2 regions of the Streptomyces sp. NBC_00569 genome follow, and region 1 is predicted to be linked to the other one. Evidence: riboswitches for the same ligand, from Rfam matches in the RefSeq annotation. Region 1 holds a riboswitch; the other holds the start of a gene.
The links. A riboswitch is a leader RNA that binds a small molecule or an ion and turns the genes downstream of it on or off. The one in region 1 is predicted to bind glycine.
Positions count from the first base shown of each region.

Region 2: another riboswitch for glycine. It lies ahead of gcvT (glycine cleavage system aminomethyltransferase GcvT); the one in region 1 lies ahead of gcvP (aminomethyl-transferring glycine dehydrogenase).

Region 1 covers NZ_CP107783.1:8,058,544-8,074,022, reverse strand. The annotation lists gene gcvP (aminomethyl-transferring glycine dehydrogenase) at 1-2,215, opposite strand, end outside; glycine riboswitch at 2,400-2,495, opposite strand; gene OHO83_RS36320 (PRC-barrel domain-containing protein) at 2,610-2,993, shown strand; gene OHO83_RS36315 (DNA polymerase IV) at 2,979-4,409, opposite strand; gene OHO83_RS36310 (MerR family transcriptional regulator) at 4,466-5,110, opposite strand; gene OHO83_RS36305 (bifunctional nuclease family protein) at 5,305-5,778, opposite strand; gene ftsR (transcriptional regulator FtsR) at 5,865-6,608, opposite strand; gene OHO83_RS36295 (FHA domain-containing protein) at 6,625-7,587, opposite strand; gene OHO83_RS36290 (DUF881 domain-containing protein) at 7,670-8,554, opposite strand; gene OHO83_RS36285 (small basic family protein) at 8,560-8,892, opposite strand; gene OHO83_RS36280 (DUF881 domain-containing protein) at 8,889-9,797, opposite strand; gene OHO83_RS36275 (mannose-1-phosphate guanyltransferase) at 9,887-12,382, opposite strand; gene OHO83_RS36270 (CDP-alcohol phosphatidyltransferase family protein) at 12,498-13,106, opposite strand; rRNA gene rrf (5S ribosomal RNA) at 13,278-13,394, opposite strand; rRNA gene OHO83_RS36260 (23S ribosomal RNA) at 13,484-15,479, opposite strand, start outside.
Region 2 covers NZ_CP107783.1:3,741,418-3,756,896, reverse strand. The annotation lists gene OHO83_RS16720 (FadR/GntR family transcriptional regulator) at 227-919, shown strand; gene OHO83_RS16715 (NADPH-dependent F420 reductase) at 1,029-1,688, shown strand; gene OHO83_RS16710 (glycoside hydrolase family 25 protein) at 1,710-2,261, opposite strand; gene OHO83_RS16705 (L,D-transpeptidase) at 2,542-3,495, shown strand; gene OHO83_RS16700 (L-serine ammonia-lyase) at 3,525-4,910, opposite strand; gene glyA (serine hydroxymethyltransferase) at 5,062-6,336, opposite strand; gene gcvH (glycine cleavage system protein GcvH) at 6,350-6,733, opposite strand; gene gcvT (glycine cleavage system aminomethyltransferase GcvT) at 6,825-7,964, opposite strand; glycine riboswitch at 8,012-8,123, opposite strand; glycine riboswitch at 8,124-8,227, opposite strand; gene OHO83_RS16680 (AAA family ATPase) at 8,425-9,042, shown strand; gene OHO83_RS16675 (enhanced serine sensitivity protein SseB) at 9,149-9,916, shown strand; gene OHO83_RS16670 (enhanced serine sensitivity protein SseB C-terminal domain-containing protein) at 10,086-10,886, shown strand; gene OHO83_RS16665 (AfsR/SARP family transcriptional regulator) at 11,122-14,127, shown strand; gene OHO83_RS16660 (hypothetical protein) at 14,141-14,344, opposite strand; gene OHO83_RS16655 (non-ribosomal peptide synthetase) at 14,630-15,479, shown strand, end outside.

The DNA of each region.
Region 1 (15,479 bases):
GGTGGTTGGGCAGGTACGGCGCGAGGTGCGCGCGGACGCCGACCGGGCCGACGCCGGGGCCGCCGCCGCCGTGCGGGATGCAGAACGTCTTGTGCAGGTTGAGGTGCGAGACGTCGCCGCCGAAGTGGCCCGGCTTGGCGAGACCCACCAGGGCGTTCAGGTTGGCGCCGTCGACGTAGACCTGACCGCCGGCGTCGTGCACCTGCGCGCAGATGTCGGCGACGTGCTCCTCGAAGACACCGTGCGTGGACGGGTAGGTGATCATCAGGACGGAGAGCTCGTCGGCGTACTGCTCGATCTTGGCGCGGAGGTCCGCGACGTCGATCTCGCCGTCGTCGGCCGTCTTCACCACGACGACCTTCATACCGGCCATCACGGCGCTCGCGGCGTTCGTGCCGTGCGCGGAGGACGGGATGAGGCAGACGGTGCGCTGGTCGTCGCCGTTGGCGCGGTGGTAGCCGCGGACCGCGAGCAGACCGGCCAGCTCGCCCTGGGAACCGGCGTTCGGCTGGAGCGACACGTTGTCGTAGCCGGTGACCTCCGCGAGACGCTCCTCCAGCTCACGGATGAGCGTGAGGTAGCCCTGCGCCTGGTCGGCGGGCGCGAAGGGGTGCAGCTGACCGAACTCGGGCCAGGTGACCGGCTCCATCTCCGTCGTCGCGTTGAGCTTCATCGTGCAGGAGCCCAGCGGGATCATGCCGCGGTCGAGCGCGTAGTCACGGTCGGCCAGCTTGCGCAGGTAGCGCAGCATCGAGGTCTCGGAGCGGTGCGCGTGGAACACGGGGTGCGCCAGGTAGTCGTCGCCACGCAGGAAGCCCTCGGGCAGCGTGTCCACGGCCGCCGCGTCGAGCGCGTCGACATCGGCCTCGACACCGAACGCGGTCCACACGGCGCCCAGCTGGGTACGCGTCGTGGTCTCGTCGCACGAGATCGACACATGGTCGGCGTCGACGAGGTGGAGGTTGACGCCGCCTTCGCGCGCGGCGCTCACGACATCGGCGGCCCGGCCCGCGACCTTCACGGTCAGGGTGTCGAAGTACGCGCCGTGCACGACCTCCACACCGCCGGCCTTGAGGCCCTCGGCGAGCAGCGTCGCGAACCGGTGCGTGCGCCGCGCGATGCCCTTGAGGCCGTCGGGCCCGTGGTAGACGGCGTACATGCCGGCCATGACGGCGAGCAGCACCTGAGCGGTACAGATGTTGCTGGTGGCCTTCTCGCGCCGGATGTGCTGCTCACGGGTCTGCAGCGCCAGGCGGTACGCCTTGTTGCCGTCGGCGTCGACGGAGACGCCCACGAGGCGGCCGGGCAGGCTGCGCGCGAACTTCTCGCGGACGGCCATGTAGCCGGCGTGGGGACCGCCGAAGCCCATGGGGACACCGAAGCGCTGCGTCGTACCGACGGCGATGTCGGCGCCGAGCTCACCGGGCGAGGTCAGCAGCGTGAGGGCGAGCAGATCGGCGGCGACCGTGACGACGGCGCCCAGCTCGTGGGCCTGCTCGATGACGGGCTTGATGTCGCGGACGGCACCGGAGGCGCCCGGGTACTGGATCAGAACGCCGACGACGCCGCGCTCGGCGACCTCGGCCGGGATGCCGTCGGACAGGTCCGCGACGACGACCTCGACCCCGGTCGGTTCGGCACGCGTCCGGATCACGGCGATGGTCTGCGGCAGCGCGTCCGCGTCGACCACGAAGGCGCCGTTCTTGACCTTGCCCATGCGCCGGGACAGCGCCATCGCCTCGGCGGCGGCCGTGCCCTCGTCGAGCAGCGAGGCGCCCGAGGTGGGCAGGCCGGTCAGCTCGGCGACCATCGTCTGGAAGTTGAGCAGCGCCTCGAGCCGGCCCTGCGAGATCTCCGGCTGGTAGGGCGTGTACGCCGTGTACCAGGCCGGATTCTCCATGACGTTGCGCAGTATGACGGGCGGCGTGAACGTGCCGTAGTAGCCCAGTCCGACCATCGAGTCGAGGACCTGGTTGCGGTCGGCGAGGGAGCGGAGCTCTGCGAGCACCTCGGCCTCGGTACGAGCCCCGGGAAGATCGAGCGCCTCGGCGCTCTTGATCACGTCCGGGACTGCGGCCGCCGTCAGCTCGTCGAGCGAGCCGTACCCGACCTGCGCGAGCATCTTGGCCTGCGCTGCTTCATCCGGACCGATATGGCGCTGCTCGAAGGGGATTCCCTGCTCCAGCTGGGAGAGCGGAATACGGTTGGCGGTCATTGGCGAGGCCTCCTGGTCATTGCGACCTGCGAGGGGCACCACGGCGCGGGTGCCCGGACGGCCTCCCCCTCTGTCATCTCAACCTGAGAGTTTCACCGGCACACCCCACATCACGGAGGGCATGACGACTTTCACCGTCGGTGAGAGCGGAGGCCTGAACGCCCGCCCTGCTTTCCAGAGTGACCTCGTCCGTGCGGTACAGGGGCCTGAGAGATTCCGGGGAGGAGTTGCTCCTTCGGCGCCTCCGGTGTCATCCGAAGGACTCTCCCGCACGGGGTCAGCAGCCATCGCAAGCCTACCAGCGGCGACAACACCCCCGGCCTCGAGTGGCCGCCTTCCCCAATGTGCACTTTGGTAGTGCTTACGGATGAGTTGCGAGCAGCTGGAGGGCCCCGTGCAGACCGATGTCGATCCGCGCAACCTGATCGGCCGCAAGGCGTTCGACCGCAACGGAGCCAAGATCGGAACCGTCGACGAGGTCTATCTCGACGACGCGACCGGTGTCCCCGAGTGGGCGGCGATACGCACAGGCCTGTTCAGCCGTGACGCCTTCGTCCCCCTGGAGCCGAGCGAGCTGGTGGAGGGCACGCTGCGCATCCCCTTCGAACGCTCCCTGATCAAGGACGCCCCCGACTTCGGCGTCGGCCGTCACCTCTCCCCCGAACAGGAACTCCAGCTCTACCACCACTACGGTCTCGACCTCTCGGCCCCGGACGACCCCAAGCCCCCTGAGGACCGGGACTTCGGCAAGATCGCCCGCCCGTCAGACGACACCTGACCCGGCTTCCGGCTCCCGCGCCGCAAAGCGCCCGGCCCCGCCCTCCACCAGCGGCAGCGGCTCCGCAGGTACCAGCGCGGGGTCATCGGTCCGGAACGTACGCACCCGCCCCGGCACCGAGTACGGCGTCTCGAAGCGCACGGTCACCCGCCCGAGCCCGCTGCCCTGCACCCACCCGTGCCCGAACTCCTCGTGCCGCACATCGTGCCCGGCCACCCAGCGCCGGTCCGCGGCCTCGACGACCTCTCCGGCAGCCACCTGGACCTCGTCCCCCGCGCCACCCGCCCCCTCCGCCTCGCCCTCACGCTCCCCCTCGGCCACGTGCGCATCGGCCTCGGCCTGTGCCCGCGCCTGCGCGAACAGGTCCTCCTGCGTGTAGTCGGCCAGGCCTGTCACCCCCACACCGAGCAGCCGCACCCCACCCGTCGTGTCCACGGACTCCAGGAGCCGGGCTGCCGCCTCCCGCACCACGGCGGGGTCGTCGGTGGGCCCGCGCAGCGTCTCCGACCTCGTCAGCGTGGAGAAGTCGTAGCGCCGGACCTTGAGGACCACGGTCCGCCCGGACCGCTCCGCCCCCCGCAACCGCTGCACGCACCGCTCCGCAAGCCGCTGCACCTCGGTCCGCACCCGCACCCGGTCGTGGATGTCCACGTCGTACGTGTCCTCGACCGACACCGATTTGGCGTCGCGCTCGGCCACCACGGGCCGGTCGTCGTGCGCGAGGGCCATGGCGTACAGCGACGCCCCGTGCGACTTCCCCAGCAGCCGCACGAGCTCGTCCTCGCCTGCCTCGGCGATCTCCTCGACCGTGGTGATCCCGGCACGTCTCAGATGATCCCCGGTCGCCGGCCCCACGCCGGGCAGCGTGCGCACCGACATGGGCCCGAGCATGGCGCGCTCGGTGCCCGGCTCTATCAGCACCAGACCGTCCGGCTTCGCCTCCTCGGAGGCGATCTTCGCCAGCATCTTCGACGCCGCGAGCCCCACCGACCCGGTCAGACCGGTCACGGCCTTGATCTCGTCCCGCAGCCGCTCACCGACGAGCCGCGCCGACGCGGCGTCCCAGGCCGTCTCACCGGCCTCCAGATCGACGAACGCCTCATCGAGGCTCAGCGGCTCCACCAGCGGCGACAGCGCCCGCAGCAGGCCCATCACCTGCTCGCTGACCTCCCGGTACAGCCGGAAGCGCGGCACGAGATACGCGGCATTGGGCGCGAGCCTGCGCGCCTGTCCTATCGGCATCGCCGAGTGCACCCCGAACACCCGGGCCTCGTACGAAGCGGTGGCCACCACCCCACGAGGCCCGATCCCGCCCACGACCACGGCTTTCCCGCGCAGACTCGGCTTCGACGCCTGCTCCGCCGAGGCGTAGAAGGCATCCATGTCGAGATGCAGGATGGTGGGCGCGGTTCTCACATGTCCGATGCTGCCCTACGGCACTGACAATGCCCCGGCTGACGCATCGGCCCCGCTCACACCGCGCGGTGGCGCCGTCTCGCCAGCTCGTCCGCCGGGTTGTTCCCGAGGAGCGTCTCGCCGGTGTCGATGCGCTCCCCGTGCAGCTGCGACAGGGCGCTCTCGACATCCCGCCACACCACACCGACAGCGATACCGAAGATGCCCTGACCGCCCTGGAGCAGATCATGGACCTCCGCAGGCGAGCTGCACTCGTAGACGGTCGCGCCGTCGCTCATGAGGGTCAGCCGCTCCAGATCACTGAAGCCGCGCTCCCGCAGATGCTGCACCGTGGTGCGGATGTTCTGCAGGGAGACACCGGTGTCCAGGAACCGCTTCACGATCTTCAGGACGACGACGTCCCGGAAGCTGTAGAGCCGCTGGGTCCCTGACCCGTGGGCCGGGCGCACACTCGGCTCGACCAGTCCGGTCCTCGCCCAGTAGTCCAGTTGCCGATAGGTGATACCGGCCGCCGCGCACGCGGTGGGGCCCCGGTATCCGACCTGCTCGGGCGTCGCCTCGTCATCCCGCTGAGCGACCACCGGCAACACCGTCGGCCGATGCGGAATGTGACCGGCCGCGTGGCCGTGAAGCGAGTACGGGCCGCTCTCCGCCGGACTGTGTCCGCCGCCCCCAGCCGTACCGCCGCCGCTGCTTCTCACGCCGACCTCCTCTTTGACCTGCCTTCTCGACGGTAGGCAGTCACCAGGGGTGCGTCAACGATCGCCACACTCGGCACGCCGAGTGATAATCACCCTACGAGTGGTTTCCCGTGCCTCACCGCGGGGAAAGGCTAGCCGAATGGTCCGGCCGGGCCTCCGGCGCGGCAGCGGCCGCCTCACGACGGCCGCTCGCCTCACTGACTGTTGGTCCCGAAGTCCTCGGGCGAGATCTGGTCGAGGAACTCGCGGAACTTCTCCACCTCGTCCTCCTGCTCATCCGGGATCGCGATCCCGGCATCGTCGAGCACACCGTCACTGCCGTAGATCGGCGTACCGGTGCGCAGCGCGAGCGCTATGGCGTCCGACGGGCGGGCACTGACCTCGACTCCGCTCGAGAACACCAGTTCCGCGTAGAAGACGCCTTCGCGCAGGTCCGTGATGCGTACTTCCGTGAGCTCCTGCCCGACCGCTTCCAGCACGTCCTTGAAAAGGTCGTGCGTCAGCGGGCGTGCGGGGGCCATGCCCTGCTGTGCGAAGGCGATGGCCGTCGCCTCCCCCGGTCCGATCCAGATGGGGAGGTAGCGGTCGCCTCCCACTTCACGCAGGAGCACGATCGGTTGGTTGGAGGGCATTTCGACCCGGACACCTACGACGTCGAGCTCGTTCACACAGCAACCCTAGGACGTGCCCGGCAGGTTTGGGTAGTCGGGCACCCGTCGATCGCCGGACGCACACCGCGCGAGCACCCCTCGGATCAGGGCAGACGCACGCCGAGCGCGGTCTGCACAAGCGCACCGTGAAGCTTCACCGTCAGCCCCGCCAGCTCCTTCGCGCGGGCCTGCGCATGGGCCCGGGTCTGGGGATTGCGGTGCCGTCGCAGCGGAGCGACGACCTGGTCGACCAGACCGGCCTCCCGGTCGGCCGCGGCCTTCATCGCCCGCAGATGCCGCGGCTCGATCCCGAAGCGGCCCAGTTCCATGACCAGCCCGGCGACCGTGACCGCCTCCGCGTCGTATCCGCCGTCGGGCAGCGGCGCGATGAGGCCGTACGACTCCCACTCGTCGAGCTCGGGAGACTCGATGCCGGCGGCGGCGAGCAGCTCCTCACGGCCCACACGGGCCACTGTCGGCCCGTCGCCGCCCTCCTGGGCCCTGCCGTCCTCGCCGTCGCCCGGTCGTCCCGCAGAGGGCAGCGTGATCGCTTCTCCCCGCTCCAGGGCGTCGAGCTGTTCCTTGATGACCTTCAGCGGCAGGTAATGGTCCCGCTGCATGCGCAGTACGTGGGCAAGTCGCTCGACGTCGTCCGGGCTGAACTTGCGATACCCCGAAGGGGTACGCTGCGGCTCGATCAGCCCCTCCGACTCCAGAAACCTGATCTTGGAGATGGTGACTTCGGGGAACTCGTCGCGCAGCACGTTCAGCACGGTGCCGATGCTCATCAGCCGACTGTCCGTGAGGGCGATGCCGTGACCGGCACCGCCCTTCGGTGTTTGAAGCATGGACCTTCCTGACAGGTCAGATGCCCCGCTGGCTCGCGTAGAAGACCAACCGGTACTTACCGATCTGCACCTCGTCGCCGTTCGACAGCGTGACCGAGTCGATCCGCTCCCGGTTGACGTACGTGCCGTTGAGGCTGCCCACGTCGCTGACGGTGAAGGCGCCGTCAGCACCGCGACGGAACTCCACGTGGCGACGCGAAACGGTCACGTCGTCAAGGAAGATGTCGCTCTGCGGGTGCCGTCCCGCCGTGGTCAGTTCGCCGTCGAGGAGGAAGCGGCTGCCCGAATTCGGACCGCGTCGCACCACCAGGAGCGCCGAGCCGAGCGGCAGGGCGTCGACGGCGGCCTGGGCCTCCGGGGAGAGCGCCGGCGACAGCGTCTGACCGGTGACTTCGGCGTCGTAGGCCTCAAGGCCCGAAATGGAAATAGTCGAGGTCGTCTCGGACGGACGCTCGGCCGTGGCCCGCAGAGGCGCACCACAGTTGGAGCAGAACCGGCTCGCCTCGGCGTTGCGGTTTCCGCACCTCGTACACACCAGTGCCGACATGGACGGATCCTCCTGCCGCGACTGCCCCGCGGGGGCATGGGACGCATACGGATCGGGGGTAAACCCTCCACCCGCACTTGAGGTTGACGGTTCCCCGAAACCTATGCGGCCGGACGCGGCAGGGTCAACAGACGACGCGCCCTGTCCGCCCGAAATGTCACCACCCTGAGGGCTGACCTGATCACGGAACAGCGGACGCTCCGTCCCCTGCACCTCCGCATCCTGGGCACGCGGTGCACGGTGGCGGGCAGTGGCATTGGCATTGCCGCTGTCCTCACGTGCGCTCTTGCCGAACAACTTCGCAAACAACTTCACGGGCGATTCCCCTTGACCGAAACAGACCCGCCCGTGGGGCAGGACGAACCCTGATTGCACACACCGCCGTACATCGGCGACACAGACATCCTCACAACGTCCGTATCCGCCAAACAGTTTCCACCACGCACCCCGCTTACGGTGCGCCGACCCCCCGCAACCTCATGCCCTTGCCCGAACGCCCGCACGCGCCCCCGCCTCACTGGGACGACGACTGAGCGTAGTCAGGCCGCTTCGCCGGTCGCAAGGCGTCCACAACGATCTTCTGCGTCTGTGTCACGGTAACGGTGGCCTGCTCCTTCTCCAGAGTCTGAACCACCCCACCAGGAATGTTGAGCGCCGGCTCCAGGTCCTGCGGCTTGCCGATGACCTTGAAGACGAAAGGCTCGCCGATCTTGTGACCGTCCACACTCACCTTCCCGCCGCTCGCATCCGTCAAATACGTGTCGGCCACGACCCGGACGTCGTTCACCTGGATCGCCTCGGCGCCCGCCGCGCGTAGCTCCTGGATCGCATCGAGCAGCATGTCCGCCTGCACCGCGCCCTTCTTGTCGGTGATCGTCAGCGTGATCCCGGGGCCCTGCGCCGCCACGGTGCCCGCCAGAATGCCGAGTTGCCGTTCCCTCTCGACCGTCTGCTTGCGGGCCTCCTCGGCCTGGTCCGAGCTGTTCTCCAGCTCCGTGCGCTGCCCCTCGAGACGCTGCTTCTCATCTCCCAGACGCTGAGTACGGTCATCCAGTTCATCGAGGATGCGTACGAGATCTTCCTGACGTGCCCCGCGCAGCGCGCTGCTGTCGCTGTTGGACCGCACCTGGATGGCCAGACCCAGGCCGAGCACGAACAGCAGGACGGCGACGATGAGTTGCGCACGGGAGACCCTCGGCGGCCACAGCCCCTTGGCCAGCCGCTGACGTCCGGTCAGCGACGGGGGCTTCGTCTCCCCGGCCGGCGTTCCCGCACCGGCTGCGCCACCTGCGTGGTCCGCGCCGTCCGCCGCTTCGGGAGCGACTTCGTCCGGCAGTTCCTTGCGCAGGCGGTGCTGCTCGTTGCTCTTGTTCTCGTTCTTGTTCTCGTCCTCGGACATCGGCCTCACGCCCGGAAGATGTGCCGCCGGATGGCGGCCGCGTTGGAGAAGATACGGATTCCGAGCACCACGACGACGCCGGTGGACAACTGCGCGCCCACGCCCAGTTTGTCGCCCAGGAACACGATCAGGGCCGCCACGACGACGTTCGACAGGAACGACACGACGAAGACCTTGTCGTCGAAGATCCCGTCGAGCATCGCCCGCAGGCCGCCGAACACCGCGTCGAGGGCCGCCACCACGGCGATCGGAAGATAGGGCTCGACCACCGCCGGAACCTCGGGCCGGACGAACAGTCCGACCACAACTCCCACGACGAGGCCCAGTACGGCGATCACGATGTGCCCTTCTCTGTTCTCGGCTGTGCTGTACGTACGGTCACGCTCGGCGCTGCGGGCAGGCGGACGTCGTCCTGGGCGGAAATGCTGGTCCGGATCCCGAAGTTCTCCTGCAGGGCGTGCAGGTACAGACCGTCAGGGCTGTTCTGGAACCGGGTGCTCAGCCGCTGGCCGTCCCCCACCGCGAGCACCGTGTACGGCGGCACGAGCGGTCTGTTGTCGACCAGTATCGCGTCACCCGCCGCGCGGATCGCGGACAGGGCCGTCAGCCGCTGTCCGTTGATGGCGACCGCTTCGGCACCGGACTGCCAGAGTCCGTTGACGACCCGCTGCATGTCCCGGTCGCGCACCCGCCCGGTGTCCGAGAAGCCGGCGCTCTCGCGCGGCCCCCCGCCGCCCTGGTCGGCCTCCTTGGCGTCGTCGACGACCAGCTTCACTCCCGGGCCGTGCACCGCCGTGGCACCGGACAGCAGACCGACCAACTCGCCCTTGTCGCCGCCGTGTTTCTTCAGCGCCTCACGCTGGCGGTCGCTCACGTCGTTGCGGAGCGTGTCCACCTTGCGCTCGAGCTTGTCCGCGGCCGCCGTCTCCCGCTCGATACGGGCGATGAGCTCCTCGCGCTCCTTCGCCACGACCGGTGCCGCGACCCGCGCCTGCGCCGCCCCCACCGTCACCACGAGCGCCGCGAGGACGAGCCCCGCCGCGAGCCCGAGCTTGGCCCGCAGGGTGCGCGGCATACCTCCGCTGCCCTCGGCCTTCTTACGGGCCGCCGCCTCCGCGTATCCGTCGTCGAGGCTGTGGTCCATCACGTTCGTCAGCAGCGACATGGAGGCGTCAGGACGCCTGGGGCTCACGGGGCGTGAGGGGCTGCTCCGATCGGGGGGCTGCTGCGGCATGCCGCACATCGTCGCACGTGCCGGCCCCTACCTCCGAATGGCCCCACCGGCGTACCGGTCGGCGCCCGTGACAGGCGCCGACCGGCCCGTACGACGGCTCAGCGACCAGCGCTGTCCACGACGGCCGCCCACTCGTCGAGCAACTGCTGTGCCGACGCGTCGTCGGGCCCCTCGGCCCACAGATGGGTGACGGCCTCGGCCGGGTCGGGCAGCACCATCACCCAGCGCCCGTCCGCCTCGACGACCCGCACGCCGTCGGTCGTGTCGACGGACCGGTCGCCGGCCTCCTCGACGACCCGCCGCATCACGAGCCCCTTCACCGCCCACGGAGTCGCAAGGTCCCGCTTGAGCACGTGCGCCCGCGGGATCCGCGCATCGATCTGGCTCAAGGTCAGCTGCGTCCGCGCCACGAGACCGATCAGCCGGACAAAGGCGGCCGCGCCGTCGAAGACGGAGCTGAACTCCGGAATGATGAACCCGCCGCGACCGTCACCGCCGAAGATGGTCCCCTCGTCCCGCCCGACCCGCGTGAGGTCGTCGGGCGACGTGGTAGTCCACTCCACCTGCGTCCCGTGGTAAGCGGCCACCTGCTCGGCGATACGCGTCGTGGTCACCGGCAGCGCGACCCGGCCGCTGCGCCGCTCGGCGGCCACCAGGTCCAGCATGACCAGCAGAGCACGGTCGTCCTCGACGATGCGGCCCTTCTCGTCGACCAGCGACAGCCGCTCGCCGACCGGGTCGAACCGGACGCCGAACGCGGCTCGCGCGGACGCCACGATCTCACCGAGGCGCACGAGCCCGGACCGGCGCGCGTCCCGCGTCTCCGTCGGCCTGGACTCGTCGAGCCCCGGGTTGATCGTCAGCGAGTCGACACCGAGCCGTCCGAGCAGGCTGGGCAGTACCAGACCGGCGCTGCCGTTCGACGCGTCGACGACGACCTTGAGCCCCGCCTCGGCAATCCCCGTCGTATCGACATTCCGCAGCAGGGAACCGGTGTACGAGTCGAAGACGCTCGACGGGAAGTGCAGATCGCCGATCTCTCCGGGGAACGCCCGCCGGTACTCCTGTCGCGCGTACACCCGGTCGAGCTTGCGCTGACTGGCCTGCGAGAGATCCGCTCCCCGCTCGTCGAAGAACATGATGTCGACGGAGTCCGGCACGCCGGGCGTCGTACGGATCATGATCCCGCCGGCGCTGCCCCGCGCGGTCTGCTGCCGGGCGACGGGCAGCGGCACGTTCTCCAGGTCCCGCACGTCGATGGCGCTCGCCTGCAATGCGGAGATGACCGCCCGCTTCAACGCTCGCGCACCACGCGAGTGGTCACGGGCCGTGGTGACGGTGGAGCCCTTCTTGAGCGTCGTGGCATACGCCCCCGCGAGCCGCACGGCGAGCTCCGGGGTGATCTCCACGTTGATGATGCCGGAGACGCCGCGGGCGCCGAAGAGATGCGCCTGCCCCCTGGACTCCCAGATCACCGAGGTGTTGACGAAGGCACCGGCCTCGATGGTCTTGAACGGATAGACCCGGACGTTGCCCTGGATAATCGATTCCTCGCCGACGAGGCACTCATCGCCGATGACGGCGCCGTCCTCGACGCGGGCGGCCCGCATGATGTCGGTGTTTTTGCCGATGACACAGCCGCGGAGATTGCTGTGCTGCCCGATGTACACGTTGTCGTGGACGACGGCCTTGTGCAGAAAAGCCCCGCTCTTCACGACGACGTTCGAGCCGACCACGGTGTGCTCGCGCATCTCCACGTCGGCTTCGACCTTGGCGTAGTCGCCGATGTACAACGGACCACGGAGCACGGCGTCCGGATGGACCTCGGCACCTTCGGCGACCCACACTCCGGGCGAGATCTCGAATCCGTCGATCTCGACGTCGACCTTGCCTTCGAGCACGTCGGCCTGCGCCTTGACGTAGCTCTCGTGCGTCCCGACGTCCTCCCAGTAGCCCTCGGCGATATAGCCGTAGACCGGCTTGCCTTCCTTCATGAGCTGGGGGAAGACATCACCGGACCAGTCGACCGAGACATCGGCCTCGACATAGTCGAATACCTCGGGCTCCATGACGTAGATGCCCGTGTTCACCGTGTCGGAGAAAACCTGGCCCCAGGTGGGCTTCTCGAGGAAGCGCTCGACCTTGCCCTGTTCGTCGACGATGGTGATGCCGAATTCAAGAGGGTTGGGAACGCGGGTCAGGCAAACCGTGACGAGCGCGCCCTTTTCCTTGTGGAAATTGATGAGGTCGGTGAGGTCGAAATCGGTCAGAGCGTCACCGGAGATCACAACGAAAGCGTCGTCCTTGAGTGCTTCCTCTGCGTTCTTCACGCTGCCGGCTGTGCCGAGTGGCTTCTCCTCATTGGCATAGGTGAGCTCCATTCCGAGCTCTTCGCCGTCCCCGAAGTAGTTCCTGACGAGAGATGCCAGGAACTGCACGGTGACGACGGTCTCGGTGAGCCCATGCCGCTTGAGCAACCGCAGCACATGCTCCATGATCGGCCGGTTCACAACCGGCAGGAGCGGCTTGGGCATACTCGAGGTCATGGGGCGCAGGCGCGTGCCTTCGCCTCCAGCCATTACGACGGCCTTCATGTCGGAAGCGTCCTCCTTGAAGAGACGACTGTCTAGCCGACTTCGCCCGTCCGGATGGACCCGCAGATCTGAGACTGCGGACCGACCTGGCCTCGAATACCGCCATATGGAGAGCTCAATCGGCCGTGGAGTCCGCCCTGACCAGTCGGCGGACCTGCACTACGTAGAGGATCCCTGCCCACCAGTAGAGCGTTGTACCCCATCCCGCGAACGCCCATCCGAAAATGGCAGCGAGTGTGTTGATCCAGCCACTTCCGTCGCTGAGGAGCAACAGGGGGAACGCATACATGAGGTTGAACGTGGCGGCCTTGCCGAGGAAGTTCACCTGCGGCGGCGGATAGCCGTGACGGCGGAGGATACCCACCATCACCAGGAGAACCAGTTCCCGGGCAAGCAGTACGGCCGTCAACCAGATCGGCAGAATCTCGCGCCAGGTCAGTCCCACCAGCGTGGACAGAATGTAGAGCCGGTCGGCGGCAGGGTCGAGCAGCCGGCCGAGGTTGCTGATCTGATTCCAGCGCCGGGCGAGCTTCCCGTCGAGATAGTCGCTGACACCGCTGAGCATCAGGACCAGGAGGGCCCAGCCATCGCTCTTGGGCCCGCCGAACTCGGGCCTGAGGATGAGCCACAGGAACAGGGGTACGCCAAGGAGACGCGCCATGCTGAGGATGTTCGGGATGGTGAGCACCCGGTCCGTCTGGACACGGGTCTCCTGGACCTCCACCCGGGGGCCTCCTGTGGGGAAACGAGCCAACGATGCCCCCTGACCCTACCCTCAGCTCACATGAGGCCGTGCAGAGGGGTGCACAAGAATTGCCGCACAATGCTTGGCGTACAACGCAGAGAACCCCCGCAACAGGACTCTCATCCGTTACGGGGGTTTTCTTCAAAAATAGTTCGGCGGCGTCCTACTCTCCCACAGGGTCCCCCCTGCAGTACCATCGGCGCTGTGAGGCTTAGCTTCCGGGTTCGGAATGTAACCGGGCGTTTCCCTCACGCTATGACCACCGAAACACTATGAAACTGTCAACCGCACCACGCTCTGTGACAAACGTGGGGTTGTTCGTGGTTTCAGAACCAACACAGTGGACGCGAGCAACTGAGGACAAGCCCTCGGCCTATTAGTACCAGTCACCTCCACCCGTTACCGGGCTTCCAGATCTGGCCTATCAACCCAGTCGTCTACTGGGAGCCTTAACCCCTCAAGGGGGTGGGAATACTCATCTCGAAGCAGGCTTCCCGCTTAGATGCTTTCAGCGGTTATCCTTTCCGAACGTAGCCAACCAGCCATGCCCTTGGCAGGACAACTGGCACACCAGAGGTTCGTCCGTCCCGGTCCTCTCGTACTAGGGACAGCCCTTCTCAATATTCCTACGCGCACAGCGGATAGGGACCGAACTGTCTCACGACGTTCTAAACCCAGCTCGCGTACCGCTTTAATGGGCGAACAGCCCAACCCTTGGGACCGACTCCAGCCCCAGGATGCGACGAGCCGACATCGAGGTGCCAAACCATCCCGTCGATATGGACTCTTGGGGAAGATCAGCCTGTTATCCCCGGGGTACCTTTTATCCGTTGAGCGACGGCGCTTCCACAAGCCACCGCCGGATCACTAGTCCCGACTTTCGTCCCTGCTCGACCCGTCGGTCTCACAGTCAAGCTCCCTTGTGCACTTACACTCAACACCTGATTACCAACCAGGCTGAGGGAACCTTTGGGCGCCTCCGTTACTCTTTAGGAGGCAACCGCCCCAGTTAAACTACCCATCAGACACTGTCCCTGATCCGGATCACGGACCCAGGTTAGACATCCAGCACGACCAGAGTGGTATTTCAACGACGACTCCCCCTGAACTGGCGTCCAGAGTTCAAAGTCTCCCACCTATCCTACACAAGCCGAACCGAACACCAATATCAAACTGTAGTAAAGGTCCCGGGGTCTTTCCGTCCTGCTGCGCGAAACGAGCATCTTTACTCGTAGTGCAATTTCACCGGGCCTATGGTTGAGACAGTCGAGAAGTCGTTACGCCATTCGTGCAGGTCGGAACTTACCCGACAAGGAATTTCGCTACCTTAGGATGGTTATAGTTACCACCGCCGTTTACTGGCGCTTAAGTTCTCAGCTTCGCACACCCGAAAGTGCACTAACCGGTCCCCTTAACGTTCCAGCACCGGGCAGGCGTCAGTCCGTATACATCGCCTTACGGCTTCGCACGGACCTGTGTTTTTAGTAAACAGTCGCTTCTCGCTGGTCTCTGCGGCCACCCCCAGCTCATGAAGTAAATTCAATCACCGGTGATGGCCCCCTTCTCCCGAAGTTACGGGGGCATTTTGCCGAGTTCCTTAACCATAGTTCACCCGAACGCCTCGGTATTCTCTACCTGACCACCTGAGTCGGTTTAGGGTACGGGCCGCCATGAAACTCGCTAGAGGCTTTTCTCGACAGCATAGGATCATCCACTTCACCACAATCGGCTCGGCATCAGGTCTCAGGCACAAGCTGTCCGGATTTACCTAGACAGCGCCCTACACCCTTACCCCGGGACAACCACCGCCCGGGCTGGACTACCTTCCTGCGTCACCCCATCACTCACCTACTACAAGTCTGGTCCGTCGGCTCCACCACTTTCCTTTCCCCGAAGGGTCCGGAACGGCTTCACGGACTTAGCATCGCCTGATTCAATGTTTGACGCTTCACAGCGGGTACCGGAATATCAACCGGTTATCCATCGACTACGCCTGTCGGCCTCGCCTTAGGTCCCGACTTACCCTGGGCAGATCAGCTTGACCCAGGAACCCTTAGTCAATCGGCGCACACGTTTCTCACGTGTGTATCGCTACTCATGCCTGCATTCTCACTCGTGAACCGTCCACAACTCGCTTCCGCGGCTGCTTCACCCGGCACACGACGCTCCCCTACCCATCCCAGCGGGCGTTGGCCCTACATGCTGGAATGACACGACTTCGGCGGTACGCTTGAGCCCCGCTACATTGTCGGCGCGGAATCACTAGACCAGTGAGCTATTACGCACTCTTTCAAGGGTGGCTGCTTCTAAGCCAACCTCCTGGTTGTCTGTGCGACTCCACATCCTTTCCCA
Region 2 (15,479 bases), 4.3 Mb from region 1:
ATCCCGCGGCGGGGTGCCGGTCGTGTCAGGCCCCGCCGCGGCAGCCGAGAAGAAGGAGACCGCGGAAGATCACGAGCAGTAGGCTAGTCACAGCTCAGGTCCTCAGACAAGTTGTTTGAGGAAAAGGAAAGGGTCCGGTGCGGGGGATAAAGTCTCCGCGTTCACCCGGTGTCCAGAACGACCCGCGGTGTTCGACAGCGGTGTTCAGGAAGAGCAGGTGATTCCCATGGCGCTCGGCGCGCTCCGTCCCAGCCCTCTGGTCGAACAGGCCGCCGAGCGGCTGCGCGAGCAGATCGCGTCGGGGCACTGGCCGGTCGGCACCAAGCTGCCCGGCGAGACGACCCTCGCCGGCGAACTCGGCGTCGGCCGCTCCACGGTCCGCGAGGCGCTGCGCGCTCTCGCCGGGGCCGGTCTGGTCCGGGCCCGGCAGGGCGCGGGCGTCTTCGTGACCGCCGACCGGCCCGTCGAGGACTGGCCCGCGCGGCTGCGCGCCGCCGCTGTCGCCGACGTCTACGAGGTCCGCGTCCTGATGGAGGTCCAGGCCGCGCGCCTCGCCGCACGCCGTCGCACCCCCGAGGACGTCACGGCGATGCGCGCCGCCCTCGACGCGCGCAGAGCGACGGCCGAGGAGGGCGGCGCCGTGTTCGTGGACGCCGACATCGCGCTCCACGCGGCGGTCGTGGCCGCCGCCCACAACCCCGTACTCACCGACCTCTTCGCCGAGTTCGCGCCCGCCCTGCGCCAGGGCCTCATCGACCTGCTCGACCTCGTCGACGTACGCGCCGCCGAGGCCGGCCACGGCGACGCGGCGCACACCGCGCTCGTGGACGCCGTCGCGTCGGGCGACGAGGACGCCGCGGAACGCGAGGCGCGGGAGGAACTGGCCGTGATGCGGGGCGCACTGGCACGCCAGGACTGAGGCAGGTGCGGCCCCGTTCGTGTGGCACCCGCGCGAGACCGGCATGGCCAGGGCGGCCCGGAGGTACGTGACCACGCGCGGACCGCACGCTCCTCCGGAAGGGCTTCACATGAAGATCGGCATCATCGGCGCCGGCAACATCGGCGGCAATCTCACCCGCCGTTTCACCGCGGCCGGCCACGACGTGTCCGTGGCCAACTCGCGCGGCCCCGAGACCCTGCGCGACCTCGCCGCGGAGACCGGTGCCACGCCGGTGACCGTCGCCGAGGCGGCCCGCGGCGCCGACGTCGTCGTGGTCACTGTCCCCATGAAGGCCGTCCCCGGCCTGCCCGGTGACCTCCTCGACGACGCGCCGGAGGGCGTCACCGTGATCGACACCGGCAACTACTACCCGCAGCAGCGCGACGGCCGGATCGCCGCCATCGAGGAGGGCATGCCCGAGAGCCGCTGGACCGAGCTCCAGCTCGGCCACCCGGTCGTCAAGGTCTTCAACGGCACCTACGCCCACGAACTCCTCGACAGGCCGCGCCCCAAGGGCGACCCCGAGCGCATCGCCCTGCCCGTCGCCGGCGACGACGACACGGCCAAGACCGTCGTACGCGGCCTGCTCGACGGGATCGGATTCGACTCCGTGGACACGGGCGGCCTGGACGAGTCCTGGCGCCAGCAGCCCGGCACCCCCGTCTACGGCCTCGCTGCGGACGCGGACACCGTCCGCAAGGCCCTCGCGGAGGCGTCCCCGGAACGAACGGCGGAGTGGCGCGCCTGAGTCACCCGGTGCGAGGGCGCGTCACGGGGTGGCCCAGTCCCGCAGCGCGCCCTTGCTCGTGAACTGGGCCACATCCTTGTCGAGGGGACTGTCCGTGTACTGATGGAACTTCCAGGCCGCCTTGATACGCGGCTTGCCGGCCGTCGTGTAGTCGGCGATCCAGAGCCCGTCACCGGCGTAGGACGTCGTGTCGACGGTCAGCCAGAAATTGCGGTTCGTGTAGAGCAGCACCCGGTGATGGGGGCGCAGGCGCTTCACCTCGCGGATGAAGCGGTCCTTCTCCGCGTTGCTCGCGCGGGTGCCCTCCCCGGTCGTCTCCCAGTCCACGGCGAGCAAGTCCCCCGACTTCTCCGGGGCCTTGCTCACGAAGTACTCGGCCTGGGCCGTGAGGTTGCCCGGCCACAGGAAGTGGTAGAAGCCGACGACGCAGCCGCCGTCGCGGGCCAGTTTCGTCTGCGCCGTGAGCCGCGGATTGACGTACGAACGCCCCTCCGTCGCCTTGATGAAGACGAACGACTGGCCCTCCGTGTCGAAGGTGGACTGGTACGAGCTGACGTCGATACCGCGCAGCATGCTGGCCTCCTGGTCGGTGGGGCGACGAGGTCGAATGTCCATCGTCCCCGATCCCGTCCCGTCGGGGTACCTCTTTCCGCACGTTGATCCGCCGGTGCGATGCGGCGCCGCCAGGACGTTTTGTCGGCCGAAGTCTTGGAACACGCTTTACACGGCTTCGTGCAACTGCCGGAGCTGTGTCACTGTCTGACAGGGAGTTGGTCCCGTTGGGGGGCATGGGGTGATCTTGAGAGTGGAGCAGGTCGTGGGACGGCGCAAGGGCGGAATAGGGATCGCGCTCATGACGGTCGCGGTGCTGGTGGGCGCGAGCGCCTGCGGCGGCGGCGGTGGCGACAAGAAAGCGGGCGGTGACGACGAGAAGGCGGCGGGCAAGCCGGGCGTGAGCGCCTCGCCGACACCGGCGAAGCCCAAGGGGCCGCCGATGCTCCTTGAGACCATCACTCCGCTGAACGACGCCAAGGTCGGCGTGGCGATGCCGATCTCGGTGGTCTTCACCAATCCGGTGGCCGCCAAGGCGCGCGCCTCCGTCGAGAAGCACATGAAGGTCAGCACTTCGCAGCCGGTGGCCGGTGCCTGGCACTGGTTCGGCGACAAGCGCGCGGACTGGCGTCCGAAGACGTACTGGCCCGCCGGTACGAAGGTGAAGATCGACGCCGACATGAAGGGTGTCAGCAACGGCAACGGCCGCTACGGCGTGCACGGTTACACGCACTCCTTCACGGTGGGCGACGACGTCCGGGCCGACGTCTCCGTCACCGGGCACACCATGAAGGTGACCAAGAACGGCCAGGCCGTGCGCACGCTGTCGATCAACGCCGGCAGCGCCGAGTTCCCGACCTGGAACGGCACGATGGCCGTCATCGACAAGCAGGAGAAGGTCCACATGACCTCCTGCAGCGTCGGCATCAGCTGCAACAAGGGCAGCGCCAACTACTACGACCTGACGCTGCCCTGGGACGTCCACCTCACCCAGTCCGGCACGTACGTCCACTACTCGACCGGTGACCCGAACCCGGGCAGCGGCTCCGCCCGTGGCTCGCACGGCTGCGTCCACCTGTCGCTGGCCGACGCCAAGTGGTTCTACGGCCAGGTCAAGCAGGGCGACCCCGTCACGATCACGGGCTCGCCGCGGGCCAAGGCTCCGGCCGACAACGGCTACGCGGCCTTCAACCTGAGCTGGGACCAGTGGCTCGCGGGGAGCGGGGCGGGGGAGGGCACGACGGCGACCCTGTGACCGCCGCCGCCCTCAAGCCCCGCTGATCCTCAGCACTCGATGATGTTCACCGCGAGCCCGCCGCGGGCCGTCTCCTTGTACTTGACGGACATGTCGGCGCCGGTCTCCTTCATGGTCTTGATGACCTTGTCGAGGGAGACCTTGTGGCTGCCGTCGCCGCGCATGGCCATGCGGGCCGCGGTGACGGCCTTCACGGCGGCCATGCCGTTGCGCTCGATGCAGGGGATCTGGACGAGGCCGCCGACGGGGTCGCAGGTCAGGCCGAGGTTGTGCTCCATGCCGATCTCGGCGGCGTTCTCGACCTGCTCGGGGGTGCCGCCGAGGACCTCGGCGAGGGCGCCCGCGGCCATCGAGCAGGCGGAGCCGACCTCGCCCTGGCAGCCGACCTCGGCGCCGGAGATGGAGGCGTTCTCCTTGAAGAGCATGCCGATGGCGCCCGCGGAGAGCATGAAGCGGACGACACCTTCCTCGTCGGCGCCGGGCACGAAGTTGATGTAGTAGTGCAGGACCGCGGGGATGATGCCCGCGGCGCCGTTGGTGGGCGCGGTCACGACGCGGCCGCCGGCGGCGTTCTCCTCGTTGACCGCCATCGCGTAGAGGGTGATCCACTCCATGGCGCGGGCCATCGGGTCGCCCTCGGCGCGCAGCTGGCGGGCCGAGTTCGCGGCGCGGCGGCGGACCTTGAGGCCGCCGGGCAGGATGCCCTCGCGGGACATGCCGCGCGAGACGCAGGCCTGCATGACGCGCCAGATGTCGAGGAGACCGGAGCGGATCTCGTCCTCGGTGCGCCAGGCCTTCTCGTTCTCCAGCATCAGCGCGGAGATGGACAGGCCGGTCTCCTCGGCGAGGCGGAGCAGCTCGTCGCCGGTGCGGAAGGGGTACTTGAGGACCGTGTCGTCGGGCACGATCGGGTTCTCGTCGGTCGCCCCCTCCTGTGCAAGCACGGACTCGTCGACGACGAAGCCGCCGCCCACCGAGTAGTACGTCTTCTCCAGGACGAGGGCGCCCTCGTGGTCGTAGGCGAAGATCGTCATGCCGTTGGCGTGGTACGGGAGCGCCTTGCGGCGGTGCAGGACCAGATCGTCGTCGAAGCTGAACGGGATCTCGTGGACGCCGAGCAGGCTGAGCTTCCCGGAGGTCTTGATCGCCTCGACGCGGTCGTCGGCCTTCTCCACGTCGACGGTGCGGGGGGAGTCGCCCTCCAGACCCAGCAGGACCGCCTTGGGGGTGCCGTGGCCGTGTCCGGTGGCGCCGAGGGAGCCGTAGAGCTCCGCCCGTATCGAGGCGGTGTGGGCGAGCAGGCCCTCGTTCTTCAGGCGGCGCGCGAACATGCGGGCCGCCCGCATGGGGCCGACCGTGTGGGAGCTGGACGGGCCGATGCCGATCGAGAACAGGTCGAAGACCGAGATGGCCACGGGGTAACTCCTAGGTGGGGTTTCGGCGGACGCCGTTGTCCGCCGGGTGGTGCGCAGGTTCATACGGGGGCGGTGCATGGGGCGGGGCACCGCTCTCACTGTCCAGTGTGCGCGGTGCCCCGAAATTTCATACGTACAAATGCGTACGAAACTACTTCAGGCCGGGGTACAGGGGGTACTTGTCGGCGAGAGCCGTGACGCGGGCCTTGAGAGGAGCCGCCTCAGCGTCCCCGAACGGAGCGGGGGCCTTCAGCGCTTCGGCGATGATGTCGGCGACCTCGGTGAAGTCCTCGGCCTGGAAGCCACGGGTGGCCAGGGCCGGGGTGCCGATCCGCAGGCCGGAGGTGACCATCGGCGGGCGCGGGTCGTTCGGGACCGCGTTGCGGTTGACGGTGATGCCGACCTCGTGGAGACGGTCCTCGGCCTGCTGACCGTCGAGCTCGGACTCGCGCAGGTCGACCAGGACCAGGTGCACATCCGTGCCGCCGGACAGCACGTTCACGCCCACGGCGCGCGCGTCGTCCGAGGTCAGGCGGGCGGCGAGGATCTGGGCGCCCTCGATGGTGCGCTGCTGGCGCTCCTTGAAGTCCTCGCTCGCGGCGACCTTGAAGGAGACGGCCTTGGCGGCGATCACGTGCTCCAGGGGGCCGCCCTGGAAGCCGGGGAAGACGGAGGAGTTCAGCTTCTTCGCGAAGTCCTTCTTCGCGAGGATGATCCCGCCGCGCGGCCCGCCGAGGGTCTTGTGCGTGGTGGAGGTGACCACGTCGGCGTACTCGACCGGGTTCGGGTGCAGCCCGGCCGCGACGAGGCCGGCGAAGTGGGCCATGTCGACCCACAGGAAGGCGCCGGTCTCGTCCGCGATGCGGCGGAACGCGGCGAAGTCCAGCTGGCGCGGGTAGGCGGACCAGCCCGCGATGATGACCTTGGGGCGGTGCTCCTTGGCGAGGCGCTCGACCTCGGCCATGTCCACCAGACCGGCCTCGTCGACGTGGTAGGCCACGACGTCGAACTGCTTGCCGGAGAAGTTCAGGCGCATGCCGTGGGTGAGGTGGCCGCCGTGCGCCAGGTCCAGGCCCAGGATCGTGTCGCCGGGCTTGGCGAGCGCGAAGAGGGCGGCCTGGTTGGCGGAGGCGCCGGAGTGGGGCTGGACGTTGGCGTACTCGGCGCCGAAGAGGTCCTTGACCCGGTCGATGGCGATCTGCTCGGTGACGTCGACGTGCTCGCAGCCGCCGTAGTAGCGCCGGCCGGGGTAGCCCTCGGCGTACTTGTTGGTCAGGACCGAGCCCTGCGCCTCCATGACGGCGACCGGAGCGAAGTTCTCCGACGCGATCATCTCGAGGGTGGACTGCTGGCGCTGCAGTTCGGCGTCGACCGCGGCGGCGACGTCCGGGTCGAGCTCGTGCAGGGGGGTGTTCATGAGCGACATGGTCGTGGTGTCCCTAGTTGCCGGAGCCGGAGAACGCGTCGTACTCGTCCGCGGAGAGCAGGTCCTTCGGCTCGTCCGAGATGCGGACCTTGAACAGCCAGCCGCCCTCGAACGGAGCGGAGTTCACCAGCGCCGGGTCGTCCACGACATCCTGGTTGGCCTCGACGACCTCGCCGGTGACCGGGGAGTACAGGTCGCTGACGGACTTCGTCGACTCGAGTTCGCCGCAGGTCTCGCCCGCGGTCACCGTGTCACCGACCTCGGGGAGCTGGGCGTAGACGACATCGCCGAGCGCGTTGGCCGCGAACTCGGTGATGCCGACCGTCGAGACGCCGTCCTCGGCGCCCGACAGCCACTCGTGCTCCTTGCTGTAGCGCAGCTGCTGGGGGTTGCTCATGATCTGAATTCTCCTGTACGCGAAGGGGTGCTGCGGAACGAGGGGGGTGTGCGCTGGGTTACTTCCCGCGCCCCCGTGAGGACCGGACGGGCTACTTCTGGCGCTTGTAGAACGGCAGCGCCACGACCTCGTACGGCTCGTGGGCGCCGCGGATGTCCACGCCGACGCCCTCGGTGCCGGGGGCGGCGTGCGTCGCGTCGACGTAGGCGATGGCGATCGGCTTGCCGAGGGTGGGGGAGGGGGCGCCGGAGGTGACCTCGCCGATCACCTGGCCGTCGGCGACCACGGACATCCCGGCGCGCGGCACCCGGCGGCCCTCGGCGATCAGGCCGACGAGCTTGCGCGGCGGGGCGGTCTCGGCGCGCTCGGCGGCGGCCTCGAGCGCCTCGCGGCCCACGAAGCGGCCCTCGTTGCCCGTCTTCTCGAACTTCACGACGCGGCCGAGACCGGCGTCGAACGGGGTCAGCGCCGTCGTCAGCTCGTGCCCGTACAGCGGCATGCCGGCCTCCAGGCGCAGCGTGTCGCGGCAGGAGAGGCCGGCGGGGACGAGCCCGACCGGCGCGCCCGCGTCGGTCAGTGCCTGCCACAGCTTCTCGGCGTGCTCCGGGGCGACGAACAGCTCGAAGCCGTCCTCGCCGGTGTAGCCGGTGCGGGCGATGAGGGCCGGGACGCCGGCGACGGTGCCGGGCAGGCCCGCGTAGTACTTGAGACCGTCCAGGTCGGCGTCCGTGAGGGACTTCAGGATGCCGGGGGACTCGGGGCCCTGGACGGCGATCAGCGCGTAGGCGTCGCGGTCGTCGCGGACCTCGGCGTCGAAGCCCTCGGCGCGCTCGGTGATCGCGTCGAGGACGATCTGCGCGTTGCCCGCGTTGGCGACGACCATGTACTCAGGAAGACCGGCCTCCTGCTCGCCCAGGCGGTAGACGATCAGGTCGTCGACGATCCCGCCGTCCTCCTGGCAGATCATGGTGTAGCGGGCGCGGCCGGGGCCGATCGTGGACATGTTGCCGACGAGGGCGTAGTCGAGGAGGTCGACGGCCTGCGGCCCGGTGACGGTGATCTCGCCCATGTGCGAGAGGTCGAACAGGCCCGCCTTGGTGCGGACCGCGATGTGCTCGTCGCGCTCGCTGCCGTACCGCAGCGGCATGTCCCAGCCCGCGAAGTCGGTCATCGTCGCGCCCAGCGAGCGGTGCAGGGCGTCGAGGGCGGTCTTACGGGGGGCGTTGCTCATGAGTGGTGCTCCAGGATCCCAGGCATGACAGACGAGGGCGATGGTCTTCCTCCCCATCTGTCATCGGAACCTGAGAGGTTCGCCGGCGCCACACGTACAGGTGGTCGCGGCTTGCACCTTGGGTGGAGCGGCCAGGGGCCGCCCGCTTTTCAGATATGCCTCGCCCGCGCGGTACGGGGCCTGAGAGATTCAAGGGAGGAACTTGCTCCTTCGGCGCCCCCGGGGACGCGTAGGCGTCCGGGGAGCTCTCCCGCGCGGATTCAAGCGGCCGGTATGCAGTTGGTCGTGCTCTTGGCGCGCACATCATTGCATGCCGACCGTTCGGGGAAACCACTTGTACGGCATTACCGTCTCTTTACACTTGACGGGCAAGGGTGGCGTGACCGGAACGGGGAGGACGATCACGGTGCACAAGGCAGCGGCGGGTGCGTACGCGGCGGCAGGGGTCGGACAGCGCGCGATGCCCCGCCCGAGGTCGGTGACGGGGCGCGGTCCGGTCGTCAGGGATCTGCGCGGCAGAGGCGGCCGCACGCCGAGGCGCCTCGGCTTCGCGCGGGGTGACCTGATCGTGGTCTCGGGGCTCCCGGGCAGCGGCAAGTCCACGCTGATGCGCCGTGTGGTCGGCGCCGGGGGAGCCGTGCGCATCGACTCGCAGGACGCCCGTGACCGCTGGGCCGCCCGGCTGCCCCGGCTCCTCCCGTACGCCGTGTACCGCCCGCTCGTGCGGCTCGCGCACTTCGCCGGACTGCGACGGGCCCTGCGCTCGGGAGGCAGCGTCGTCCTGCACGACTGCGGGACGCAGGCCTGGGTCCGGCGCTGGCTGGCCAGGGAGGCCGGGCGCCGTGGCGCGGACCTGCATCTGATGCTGCTCGACGTCGACGCCGACACGGCGCTCGCGGGCCAGCGGGACCGCGGCCGTGGGGTCTCGCGCTACGCGTTCGCCCGGCACCGCCGCGCGGTCGCGGGTCTGGTGGAGTCGGCCGAGCGCGGTGACCTGCCGTGGGGCTGCGCGTCCGCGGTGCTGCTCGACCGGGACGCGACGGACGTGCTGAACGGGATCGCCTTCGAGGGCGGTTGACGCCCCGCGACCTCCTGTGAGTGTGCGGATACGGAGGGTGTCGTGTCATCCGCACGCGCTAGGGTTCGGCCGCAGACAGAGCGGTTCCAGAGCGGGTGGTAGGCACATGGACATTCCGGCGCAGGCTCATGCACATCCGTACGGCGGGTGGCCGGCCAACGAGCTGGAGGAGGTGCTCGCCGCCTCCCTCGGGGTCGACTCGGCGGGCGGCCGGATCGTCGAGGTCCTCGGGCGCAGTCAGGTGTGGATACCGCTGCCCCAGGGCGGCGGGCCCGGCAGCCCGAACCTCGACCTGCCGACGCTGGAGATCGAGGGCCAGGCCTATGTGCCCGTCTTCAGCTCGGAGGAGCAGTTCCTCGCGGTCGTCGGCGACCGGATGGGCTGCACGGTCGCGCCGGCCGTCGAGTTCGCGCGCGGGCTGCCCCCGCAGGTCGGCATCGCGGTGAACCCGGACGGCGCCGTCGGCGTCCCGCTGCCCCCGCCCGCCGTCGCCGAGCTGTGCAGGTCCGGCCGTACGCCGCTGGACGGGCCCGCCTCGGGCGGCCGGGTCAGCCTCTACGAGCCCGACTGGCAGAACGACCCGGTCGACTTCCTGGCCGCCGTGCGTGAGGAGTTCGAGGCGGCCGGTGTCGTCCTCACCGCCCGCCGCTGCCTCGCCAGCGTCGAGGGCGGCGACCCCGTCCTCTTCGTCGGCGTCGAGCTGTCGCAGTGGGAGGGCCCCGCGCGCAACCTGCCCATGGACGCCCTGGGCCGCGCCCTGGGCCGGGTTCCGGCGCCCTGGCCGGTGAACCTCGTCCTGCTCGACATCACCCAGGACCCCGTCGGTGACTGGATGCGCGCCACGCTGCGGCCGTTCTACACGCAGGGTCACTGAAAGCCGGGCGCCGGTCCCCGTTCGGGAGAACACGGAAAAGCGGTCGACCGCGCGTACGTCAAGTCGGTGTCAGGATCGCCGCTTAAGCTGGTTTCATGACCTGTCTGGGCGGTCCCGCCACGGGGAGCGGGTCGAAAACGTCGGGTACGTCACGAAGGGGCGGTTACGGGTGAGTGCGTCGGGCACGGCCGCGGCCGGTCAGGTCGAGCACATGCTGCGCCAGGTGACGCCGGGGCGTTACGACGCCTACGAGGCGCTGCTCAACGCGCTCGCGGACCCGGGCGCCGGCCAGGTGTGGATGCTGCTCTGGCACGGCCAGGCAGGATCCCCCGACGCGCAGTACGGGAACATGGAGGTCGACGGCTCCTCGTACGCCCCCTGCGTCACCTCGGCCCAGGAGTTGTCCGCCTCCGGCTGGAGCCGCGCGTACGAGGTCGTCGGCGGGGTCGACGCGGCCCGCACGCTCTACCCCGACCACTACGGTCTCTGGCTCAACCCGCACGCGCCGGGCGGCGGCGTCGGCATCCCGTGGCTCGACCTGCGCCGGATCGCGGGCGGCCTCGACCGCCAGCCCGCCGGGCCCCTGCGGCTGAGCGACCCCGCCATCGAAATCCCCCAGTTCTACGCCCTGCTGACGCAGAACGCGCACCGCACCACCGCGATCCGCTCGCTGCGCCGCGCCTGGGTCCAGCCGACGCTCGGCGCGCCCTATCTGGCGATCGGCCTCGATGTGTACGACACGTCGCCGGTGTCCGTGGACGCGGTGCGCGCGATGATGCAGCAGTCGGTCGTCGCCGTGCCCGACGGGCTGCCCGTCTCCACGGTCGCGATGTCCGACGAGCACGACCCCGTCGCCATGTGGATGCGCGCCACCGCCCGCCCGTTCTACGACCGCGAGGCCCACGCGGCCCCGCCCGCGCCCGCCCCCGTCGCGGGCTACGGGTACCCGCCGCCGCACGGGACGTACTGAACTGTTCGGTCCTCAAGTGACATTACGGAACGCTTGGTTGAACGTAAATGAACCGCCCTTCCGCAGTTCACGTGGATACCAGGTGAGAGCGCTTACGTAATGCCCTGACCAGGTTTCGAGCGCTCCGGTGGAGACTCGCAACTCGCGATCACCGCTGTATAGTCACATTGATTCGGTGGCCGACGGGGGTGGATGGGACGCCCGCGTCCGGTCCACTCCTTAGGGGGGAGCCGTCGTGACAGCAGAAACAACAGCGAGTTACCGAATTCTCGGTCCGCTCGAAGTCATCGGCGGCGATCTGCTGGAATGCCGCATCGCGCGCGGCAGGCAGCAGGTGATCCTGGGCATGCTGCTCCTGGAGGCCAACCGTGTCGTGAGCGCGGAGAGCCTGATCACCGCCGTGTGGGGCGATTTTCCGCCATCCACGGCGCGTACCCAGATACAGGCCTGCATCTCTTCGCTGCGCAGCGCTCTCGGGGAAATCGGTGAAGGCGACGCGATCGTGACCCGGGATCCCGGATATGTGATCCAGGTCGGCGATCAGCAGATCGACAGTCAAGTTTTCGCTAAGAAAGTCTCCGAGGCCAACTCCCTGATTGCCGAAGGGAACACGGGCGCCGCCGAATTGCTCGACGAAGCGCTCGGCCTCTGGCGTGGACGTGCCCTGAGCGGAGTTGTCAGCAGCAAATTGCTGTCGAAGGCGTCGGAGCTCGACGAAAACCGGCTGGTAGCCCTGGAGACGTACACGGACCTCGAGTTGGCGTCGGGGCGGGCCGGCCGACTGGTCGGCTCGCTGCGCGCGCTCGTCGCCGAGCACCCGCTGCGCGAACGCGTGCGCGGCCAGCTGATGCTGGCCCTCTACCGCTCCGGCCGACAGGCGGAGGCACTGGAGACGTACCGCGCCGGACGGCTCCTCGCGATCGAGGAGCTCGGACTCGAACCGAGCGACGAACTCAAGCGGCTGGAACTCGCCGTCCTGTCGGGCGAGGCGGCGCTGCACCCCGCCCCCGAGCCCGTCACCGCGCCGCGGGAGGCGGAGCCGGCGGCCCCTCCCGCACCGGAGCGCGTCGCCGACCCCGGGGCACCGGTGTCCGTCCCGCCGCTGGTGCCGTTCCAACTGCCCTCCGACACGGCCGGGTTCACGGGCCGGGCCGCCCTGATCGAGGGGATCGACCAGGCCCTGCGCGACGACGGCAACCAGGCCACCCGCATCGTGACACTGACCGGGCCGCCGGGCGCGGGCAAGAGCACCCTCGCCGTCCACGTCGCCCACCGTGTCGCCGCCCGTTTCCCGCACGGCCAGCTGTACTGCGACGTCGGCGGCACCCGCGCCCAGCCGCTGACCCCCGCCGCCGTACTCGGCCGGTTCCTGCGCGCTCTCGGGGTGCCCGGCGCAGCGCTGCCGGACGACGTGGACGAGCGTGCGGAGATGTTCCGGCATCTGCTCGCCGACCGCCGGGTCCTCGTCGTCCTCGACAACGTTCGCAGCGAACGCCAGCTGCGCATGCTGCTGCCCGGCAGCGCCAGTTGCGCCGTACTGATCACGGGAGGCCCGCGGATCACCGGGCTCGCCGGGGCCCGTGCGTTCAACGTCGACGTGTTCGAGAACGCCGAGGTCCTCGAAATGCTCGAAGGGGTCATCGGGCCGCAGCGCGTACGCGACGAGGCGGCCGCGGCGGAGACCCTCGGGCACATGGTCGGGCGGCTGCCGCTCGCGCTGCGGATCGTCGCCGCGCGCCTCGCCGCCCGCCCGCACTGGTCCCTCGCCTGGATGGTGGAACGCCTCTCCGACCAGCACCGCACCCTGGACGAACTGGCGCACGGCGACCTGGCGATCAGGACCAGCCTCGCCCTGATGTACAACGGGCTCGACGACGACGCGCGCCGTCTGCTGCGGCTCCTCAGCCTCCTCGACGGCACGTCGATCCCGGCCTGGACGGCCGCCGCCCTGCTCGACACGGGTCTGCCCCGAGCGGCCGACCTGCTGGAGCTCCTCGTCGACGCGCAGATCCTGCACGTCGAGGGGACCGACCCGACGGGGTCGCCCCGCTACAAACTCAACGGGCTCATACGTCTGTTCGCCCGCGAGGAGCTGGACCGCAGCGAGGGGCCCGAGGAGCAGCGCGCGGCGGTCGCCCGCGTCGTCGGCGGCTGGCTGGCCGCGGTGGAGGAGGCCCACCGCCGCATCTACGGCGGCCACTTCACGGTCCTGCACGGTACGGCGCCGCGCCTGCGGTTCCCCGCCGGGTACTTCGACCGTGTGCTCGCCGATCCGCTCGGCTGGCTGGAGTCCGAGCGCGCCAACGCGTGTGCGGCGATCCGGCTCGCGGCCGACGCGGGTGAGGCCGAGGCCTGCTGGGACCTGGCCGTCAGCCTCGTCTCGCTCTTCGAGGCCCGCTGCTATTTCGAGGACTGGGAGCAGACCCATCTGTGGGCCCTCGACTGCGTGCGTGAGGCGGGCGCGCGGCGCGGGTACGGCGCCCTCATGTGCTCGCTGGGATCCCTGCACATCAGCCGCTCGCAGCTGACCGCGGCCGGACAGCGGCTCGCCGTGGCCCGCGACGTCTTCGCCGAACTCGGCGACGTGCACGGGCAGGCCATGACCCGGCGCAACCTCGCCCTGCTCGACCAGCGGCGCGGCAACAACGAGGCGGCCCTCGCGCAGTACCGGCCCGCACTCGAGGAGTTCCGCTCGGCCGGTGACTCGGTCGGCGCCGCGAGCGTCCTCGTGCACATGGCGAGCATGGAGATCGACCGCGACAACGCCGACGCCGCGGGCGCCCATCTCTCCGAGGCCCTGACGATCTGCCGTGCCACCGGAAGCCAGCGGGTGGAGGTGCAGGTCCGCTACGTACTCAGCGTGCTGCGCCAGCGCCAGGGCCGCTACACGGAAGCCGAGGAGATCCTCACGGGCATCCTGCGCCAGGTCCGCGAGCGCCGGGACATGGCTGGGGAGTCGCGCATCCTGCACCGACTCGGACTGGTCAACGCCCGGCTCGGCCGCACCGGGGTCGCCCAGGGCCGGCTGCGTGAGGCCATCGCGATCCGCGAGCGGATCATGGACCGGGTCGGCGCGGCCGAGGCGCGCCTGGAACTCGCTCAGCTGGAGGTCGCCATCGAGGACCGCATGCTCCTCGGCGACCACGGTGGTGTCGTCTGCCGCACCGGTGGACCGGCCGGTCCGACGAACACCGCCGGCCCGGGCCGGACCCGGGGCGACGGTCTGCCGGACAGGCCCTAGGGCCTTCGTCGTACTAGGCGGCGCCCTCGGCCGAGTTGGAGCCCGGGCCCGGCCACGGAGTGTCCAACGGTGTGACGGTGCTGTGCGCGGCAGCGGTGGTGCCGGCCTGTGGGCCGGGCCACGGAGTGTCGTCGGTGGTCGCGCCCAGGCCCAGTGTGAGGGGCAGGACGGCCGCTGCGACGAGTGCTGCCAGGGTGAACGTGGTGGTCCTACGCACGTGTTCCCGCTTTCCCTTGTGAACGGGCCCGGACCTCTGCCCGGACCCAGCCCGTGGATCGTAGGCGACCCCGCTATCACTCAGCTATCGCTGCGCCACCGGCGACGGCACCGGCGGCGACGGCCGAACGGGTCCGCGGCAGCAGCGGACCAGTAGGGCTCGTGGTGATGATGCGTGACGGCGGCCGGAGCAGCGTCGGCCGACAGATCCTCGAACTCCCCGGCGCCGGCACAGGCGCCGTCATCCGACGAGGCCCGGGCGCCCCCCGGGCATGGAGGCTGGTCCGTGGACGCGCCGTACCCTTCGCACCCCCTGCCGATCGGGGCGGCCTTCGCCCGGCAGGCCCGCCTGACGCCCGACAGGACCGCGGTCCGCGGTGACGACGGGGAACTGACCTACGGCGAACTGGACGACCGCTCCGACCGTCTCGCCCGGCATCTCCAGGACCTCGGGGTGATCGTCGGCGACGTCGTCGCCCTGGACGCCGGGCGCTCCGTCGCCGCCGTCGTGGGACTGCTCGGCGTCCTCAAGGCGGGCGCCGCCTATCTCGCGCTCGAACGCCGCTATCCGCCGGAGCGGCGCCGGCTGATCCTCGAGGACGCGGGCGCCCCGTTCGTCCTCACCGCGCCCGGCGCGTCCGGGGAGTTGCCTCCCGGGTGCACGGCCCTGCCGCTCGAAGCGGACCTGCCCGCGCGGGTACCCGCCGACCCCGGGGTGACCCCCGCCGACTCCGCCTACCTCGCCTACACCTCGGGGTCGACCGGCGCGCCGAAGGGCGTCTGCGTCCCGCACCGCGCCGTGTCGCGCCTCGTGCTCGGCGCCGACTTCCTCGCCACCACCGAGGACGACGTGTTCCTGCAGTACGCGCCGATGGCCTTCGACGCGTCCACCCTGGAGATCTGGGCGCCGCTCCTCAACGGCGCGCGCCTGGACCTCGCCCCCGACCGCGACCTGTCCGTCAGCGAACTCACCAAGCTGGTACAGCACTCGGGCGCGACCGTGCTCTGGCTGACCGCCGGCCTCTTCCAGCAGGTCGTCGAGTCCGGTCTCGACGACCTGCGCGGGCTGCGCGTCCTGCTCGCCGGCGGGGACGTCCTGTCGCCGCCCCACGTGAACCGCGCCGTCGCCGCACTGC